3 regions of the Arthrobacter sp. SD1074B genome follow, and region 1 is predicted to be linked to each of the others. Evidence: riboswitches for the same ligand, from Rfam matches in the RefSeq annotation. Region 1 holds a riboswitch; each other region holds the start of a gene.
The links. Region 1 has a riboswitch for cyclic di-AMP ahead of ACUYM2_RS10095 (NlpC/P60 family protein). Riboswitches for the same ligand answer to the same signal wherever they lie in the genome.

Region 1 (2,170 bases):
CGCGGGAAGCTGACGTGGTATTCGGCCACCGGCGCGGTGATCGGCTAGCGCCGGGGCTTGGGCGCGAGTGGCCGGCGCAGGACAGAATGGAGCCATGAGCGAGGCTGGTGACTTCATTGACGCGGCACTGCAGCGTGAAAGTTCATGGCAGCGGGCCGATGAGGCCCAAGCCCGTTTCGGCCCGGACCTGGTGAGCTACGGCGCCTCCGTCGGTGCGGTCCGCGGCACCATCCGGGATGCCCTCCGTCGCTACCGCCAGCTGGGCCACGACGATATCACCGCGCTTAGCTCGGAATTGTGGGCGGTGCCGGTCTTTGAGCGCCGGCTCGCTGCCGTCGTCCTGCTGCAGTCATCCCTGGCGCTGCTGGACAACTCCGACCTGACCCGGATCGAGGGCTTCCTGCGGACGGCGCGGCTGCGCGAGCTGGCCGACCCGCTGGCCATCGACGTCGTTGGGCCGCTTGTCGCGCGGCTGGACCGTCAACAGCGGCACCGCGCAGAAGCCGTGTTGGGCCGCTGGCTGCAGGATCCGGACGAATGGCTCCGGCGGGCCGCCGTGTTGGCCCCGTTACGGGGTCTGCGGGCCGGCGGTGGCGACTGGGACCGCTTTGTCCGGCACGCCGGGACCTCCGTGGCCGACCGCCGCGCAAGAGGGAAGGACAGTGCTGGCAGCAGCCCGGACGGCGACAGCGGGCTGGTCCGGGAAGCGTTATCACGCGTGCTCGCCGAAGCAGGCGCCGACGTCGTCAACCAGGTGCTGGGCCGGCTTCCCTAAGGCTGCGGCCGGCGCTCCACCACGGCGTACGCCTTGCCGTCGAGGAACTGCCAGTCGGTCACCACCATAAAACCGAGCGCGTCCACGCGGTCGTTCAGCACGTGGATGTCGAAGCCTCCGTCGCGCGGTTCGGCGTCCCACGTCGCCACGTGGATTTCCTTCCCCTCGAGGACCAGGAGCTCCGTGTTGACATCGAAATCCTCCTGCGGCTGATCGCTCAGCTGGCAGATGGCGACACAGTGGCTGTTCATGTTTGGTCCTCCATGGGCGAACGCCGGATGCCTTCATCCTAAGCGCGGCGGCCCGCAGGACCCTAGGCATTTTTCCCCGCGGACGGCTTACCCCCGTTATCTGAATGTGACATTCCGGCGTGCTGCCGTTACCGTGGATAGGTGCCTGTTTGTATCCGATACGGGCGCTCCCGAGCCGATTTGCCTAACTCTGCCGCGGCCCGGGATCCGAATGCAACCATCTGGCAGGGACGGGGAAACCACATTTGACCTGCAGTTTCTGCAGGTCTTGGGGTGAAGCCGCGCAGCGCCCGCTTTGGCGGGCCCGCGGCCGGGTGCCTCCCATCCGAATCCGACAGCTCACCTCGCAGGCATTGGGAGAGGCTACATCCATGACTTCAAGCATTACTTCTGCGCGCCATCGGTCCGACGCTACCGCCGGACGGAGCTCAGCATTTTCGGTCAAGCCGGGCACCATCGGCCGCCAGGCCGCGGTTCTTTTTGCCGCTTCCGGCCTTGTCCTCACGAGTGGCATGGCAGCCAACGCCGCCGTTGCCCCGGCTGAGCGTGATTCCGCCCCGGCGTCGTCGGTTGACGTTGGCAGCAAGGTTTCGGCGCCCGTCACCGCTGATTCCGCTGTTCAGATCAGCTTCGACCGCCCGGCGGTCGCGACCACCCCGGCGCCCGTGATTGAGCAGCCCAAGCCCGTCGCCGCACCGGCAGTTGCCGCTGCGCCGGCCGTCGCAACGGCGCCCGCCGTTGCGCAGCCTGCCGTTGCACAGGCTCCGGCAGTTCCCACCATTACCGTCCAGGCGAAGTCGGCCGCGGCACCTGCCCCGGCAGCAGCCGGCGGAGCCAACGCTGCGATGCTTTCGGCCGCCTACAGCCAGATCGGCATCACCCAGGACTGCACCGCTATGGTCGAAAAGGCCCTCGGCGCAGCCGGTATCCGCGTGGGCGACCTCGGTCCCCAGCAGTTCATGAACTACGGCAAGGTTGTGGGCAGCCCGCAGCCTGGCGACATGATCGTCCAGTCCGGCCACGTCGCCATCTACGCCGGCGGCGGCCAGGTCATCAGCGGCGGCATGAACGGCAGCAACCAGACGATCAAGCACCCGCTCTCCTGGCTGACGGCCACCGGTGGCGTGACCTTCGTCCGCGCCGG
Region 2 (2,170 bases), 1.7 Mb from region 1:
TGCGCTGAACCAGATGCTGGAGAACGTTTCCAGTGCCCTAGAAGCGCGGCAGGAAAGCGAGATGAAGGTGCGGCAGTTCGTCGCCGACGCCTCGCACGAGCTCCGTACACCGCTCACTGCCATCCGCGGCTACACGGAGCTGATGCGGATGACCGAGCACTTCACGCCCGACGGCGAGAAATCCCTGGCCCGCGTCCAGAGCCAGTCCGAGCGGATGACTACCCTGGTGGAGGACCTGCTGCTGCTGGCACGCCTGGACGAGGGGCAGCCGCTCAAGGTCACCGACGTCGACCTCACGCAGCTGGCCATCGAGAGCGTGAGCGATGAGAAAGTCATGGCACCTGACCGCCTCTGGCAGCTGGAGCTCCCGGACGAGCCCGTGGTGGTGCGCGGCGATGCGACCCAGCTGCACCAGGTCATCGCCAACCTCTTGTCCAATGCCCGCAAGCACACGGAGCCAGGGACAACGGTGGTCACGGGCGTCATGCGTTCGGCTGACGGGAGCGCCGTACTCACCGTGACGGACAACGGCGGCGGCATCGCCCCCGAATTCCTCGGGCGGGTCTTCGCCCGCTTCACGCGGGCGGACGCCGCACGCACCAACCCGGCGGCCGGATGGGCGGGCGGCCCCGCGGTGTCCCGCACCGGGGCTTCGACGACGGCGGTCGCGGCGACGACCTCCGAGGGCACCAGCGGCCTGGGCTTGTCCATTGTGCAGTCCATCGTGAAGGCCCACGGAGGAACCGTCGACGTGACGTCCCGGCCGGGCCGGACGGAATTCGCCGTCCGGCTGCCCGCGGTGCCGCCGGCGGCATAGCCGGCACGACAAGCCTGCTTAGTTGAGCCATGACGTTCAGCAGCACTCCGCTTTTGGATGTCGTTTCAACGGTTCCGGGCGCATTCGACGCTTCACACCACTGATGGGCACGGAACCGTCGAAACGGGCCGACCCGAAACGGCCCCGAGGGCAAGCCGCCGCTCCGCCGCAGGGTCGCGTCGTTACCTAAATGTGACATCTGACCGGAAGTCCGGTACCGTTTTAGCGTGCAGTCACCGATCTGACCGCATATCCGGGCTGACGCCAAACTCTGCCGCTTCCCGGATTCCCATGGACCAGGCAGAGACGGGGAACCCAGAGTTCCCGGGCATTCTGCATCCATGCACCCTTGGGGTTAAGCCGCCACGTCGAGATTCCGTGCGGCCGGATTTCGCATCCGAACCCGACAGCTAACTCCGTAGGCGTTGAGAGGCGAACATGACTGAATTCAAGGTACCCACGCGCCCAGAAGGCACTAAACGCACGTCCGACGCCGAGGGCGCGCGCCACCGCGCCCAGCCGGCGAAGCGTGCTTCGGCCCTGTCCCGCGGGGTCAGGACCAACGGCAAGCGCGCCGCCGTCGTGGTGTCTGCTTTCGCCGTCCTGCTGGGGGCGGGGGCCGCGGGCCAGGCGTCCGGCACGGCCGCCCACAAGGCCGAAGCGGCCAAGGAAACCGCCGCGTCCCTGCAGACCCTCGACTTCGAACGCGTCGGCAGCAACGCTCCTGCATCCCCCGCCGCCGTGAAAGTGGAGGCCCAGGCCGCCAAAGTCACGCCCGCCAAGTCGAAAGCCCCCGCGAAAGCGCCTGCCAAGGCTCCGGCCGCGAAGGCCACCCCCGCGAAAGCCGCTGCGCCTGCTCCGGCGAAGCCGGTGGCCGTCGACGATCCGGCCGGCGCGCAGGCCTATGCCGCCGCACAGCTGCCGGCCCACGGCTGGGCAGCCAGCGAAATGCAGTGCCTGCTGAAGCTGTGGACCAAGGAATCCGATTGGAAGACCACGGCCACGAACCCCAGCAGCGGCGCCTACGGCGTGGTGCAGTCCCTGCCGGCCGAGAAGATGGCCAGCGCTGGCGCGGACTACCGGACCAACTACCGGACCCAGATTAACTGGGGCCTGAAGTACGTGGAGGACCGCTACGGTTCACCGTGCGGCGCGCTGAACTTCCACTACGCGAACAACTGGTACTAAGCCGCACGCACCGCGGGCCTTGGCACCCGCGACAAGAAGGCCCCGGATCCACAGGATCCGGGGCCTTCTTGTGCGAGCCTCGGCACGGCCTGCCAGCAATGGCGTGCAGCTAGCCGCCGGAACGGCCGGGGATGTACTGCACCGCCCATTTGTTGCCGTCGGGGT
Region 3 (2,170 bases), 1.4 Mb from region 1:
CGGACACGCGGCCGGTCCCGGCCCCGGGGCGGGTCCGCGGAGGGGCCGACAGATTATCCGGAGTAATTCAAAATAGGCTAGGCTGTTCGGTGACGTACGGTGGATCTCGCCGGGGCGCAACCTGCACGCTGTACGGTGGGAATGACGCAAGGACGGCGCTCGAGGAGCTGAGCTGAATGACGGATCTGATCGATACCACCGAGATGTATCTGCGGACCATCCTGGAACTTGAAGAAGAGAACATCGTCGCCCTCCGCGCCCGCATCGCCGAACGGCTCCGTCATTCCGGCCCCACCGTTTCCCAGACCGTCGGACGGATGGAACGGGACGGCCTCGTGGTTGTGTCCGGGGACCGACACCTTGAACTGACCGACACGGGCCGGAAACGTGCCATCGAAGTCATGCGCAAGCACCGCCTCGCCGAAAGGCTGCTCGCCGATGTGATCGGACTCGACTGGGCCTACGTGCACGAGGAAGCGTGCCGCTGGGAGCACGTAATGAGCGAACGGGTCGAACGCCGCATCTTCGAAATGCTGAACCATCCGACCGTGTCCCCCTACGGGAACCCCATCCCCGGCCTTGCCGAACTCGGCGGGCTCCCGACGGCGGAACGCGGCGGGGTGGTCACCCTGCTCGAGGCGATGGCCGGCTACGGCGCGGATTCACGGATCACCGTGAACCGGCTGGCCGAGCCGATCCAGGTGGAGCCGGAGCTGCTGGTCCAGCTGGATGAGGGCGGAATCCGTCCCGGAGCCAGGGTGTCGCTGGAGCGTGTGGGGGAGTACATCTCGGTCCGGGTGCCGGACATTGAAGGCGCGCTTGAGCTGCCGCCCGAGGTTGCCGCCCACGTCTTCGTTACGCTCGGGTAACCTCGGATCCTGCTGCGTCCGCGGACCCGCCGGCAAGTTATGCACAGGCGAGATAACGGAATTATTACTGCTTGCCTTAATCCCCTATAGTTGATGACTAGCACTGATACTAAAGCGTTACCTGATCCGAAGCCGAGCTCTGCCAGCGGATCAGTCAGCGAGTCACCTTCTGGCAGAGGCGGGGGAACCACAACCGGCTGCTGATCCAGCAGCCTTGGGGTGAAGTCCGCTAGCGGCAAGCAAACTCCATGAGGGATCCGCTGTGGATGCCCCTGTGTCTGGATGCTTGCACCGGCGGACCGGGTCTTTGATCTCTCTGACCCGAATCCGACAGCTAACTTCGCAGGCTATCCAGAGAGGAACCCTTCTTGACCACCCAGACCGTCAGGGGCCGCCGTCGTGCGACCGGTCCCGCTCCGGAGCCGCGCCCGGCCGCCGTCGTTCTCACCGAGCGCCCGCGCGACGCGCACCGCGACGAACGCCGTGGCCGGCGCAGCCCGTTCCGCCAGGTAACCGACTTCGCCGCCGTCAGCGGCGTGGGTCAGAAGGCCGGCATCGCCCTCGCGGCCACCGGGCTGGTCCTCACCGTCGCCGTTCCGGCCACCGGGCCCGTGATGGCCACCGAAGCAGCCCGCACCGGCGCGGTTTCCGCCGCAGCCCAGCCTGAGGTCAAGGCGGCGGCCGCCGAAATCAACTTCAACCGCACGGCGGTCACCACCAAGGGCGACCCGGACAGCAAGCTCAAGCAGCTGCTGAGCGCCCAGTCCGTGGGCACCATCACCCGGGCCGCCTCGGCCGGGAGCCTCGGGGCCCCGCTGGACGCCATGGTCACCGCGTCGCCGTTCGGCTACCGGGTGAGCCCCATCACGGGCGCCGTGGGCGAGTTCCACCGCGGCCAGGACTACGCCGCACAGTGCGGCACCGCCGTGCACGCCGCTGCGAGCGGCACCGTGACTTTTTCCGGCTGGCACCCCTACGGGGGCGGCAACCGGGTCGTGATCGACCATGGCAACGGCCTGGAGACCACGTACAACCACTTGTCGTCCTCCAACGTCCACGTGGGCCAGCAGGTCTCGCGCGGCGATGTGGTGGCGATGAGCGGAACCACCGGCGCCTCCACCGGCTGCCACCTCCACTTCGAGGTGATGGTCAACGGGGAAGTCGTTGATCCGCTGGGCTGGCTTTAAGCCGACCCGAGGGACGACTCGCATTTCTATGACACGCCGTGATCTGAATGTGACATTGAGTCCCAACTGTTGTACCGTATGAAGCACGCCAACTTCTCCGAAGTTGGCGCTCTT

Region 2: linked by a shared signal. The riboswitch ahead of ACUYM2_RS02495 (aggregation-promoting factor C-terminal-like domain-containing protein) and the one ahead of ACUYM2_RS10095 (NlpC/P60 family protein) in region 1 are both predicted to bind cyclic di-AMP.
Region 3: linked by a shared signal. The riboswitch ahead of ACUYM2_RS03755 (M23 family metallopeptidase) and the one ahead of ACUYM2_RS10095 (NlpC/P60 family protein) in region 1 are both predicted to bind cyclic di-AMP.

The regions. Positions count from the first base shown of each region.
Region 1 covers NZ_JBRAZT010000001.1:2,185,675-2,187,844, reverse strand. Annotated here, with positions in the region: gene ACUYM2_RS10110 (choice-of-anchor D domain-containing protein) at 1-48, shown strand, start outside; gene ACUYM2_RS10105 (DNA alkylation repair protein) at 95-775, shown strand; gene ACUYM2_RS10100 (hypothetical protein) at 772-1,026, opposite strand; cyclic di-AMP (ydaO/yuaA leader) riboswitch at 1,208-1,393, shown strand; gene ACUYM2_RS10095 (NlpC/P60 family protein) at 1,398-2,170, shown strand, end outside.
Region 2 covers NZ_JBRAZT010000001.1:516,402-518,571, reverse strand. Annotated here, with positions in the region: gene ACUYM2_RS02500 (HAMP domain-containing sensor histidine kinase) at 1-817, shown strand, start outside; cyclic di-AMP (ydaO/yuaA leader) riboswitch at 1,075-1,257, shown strand; gene ACUYM2_RS02495 (aggregation-promoting factor C-terminal-like domain-containing protein) at 1,256-2,005, shown strand; gene ACUYM2_RS02490 (glyoxalase superfamily protein) at 2,115-2,170, opposite strand, start outside.
Region 3 covers NZ_JBRAZT010000001.1:763,803-765,972, forward strand. Annotated here, with positions in the region: gene ACUYM2_RS03750 (iron-dependent transcriptional repressor DtxR) at 177-869, shown strand; cyclic di-AMP (ydaO/yuaA leader) riboswitch at 1,020-1,233, shown strand; gene ACUYM2_RS03755 (M23 family metallopeptidase) at 1,238-2,056, shown strand.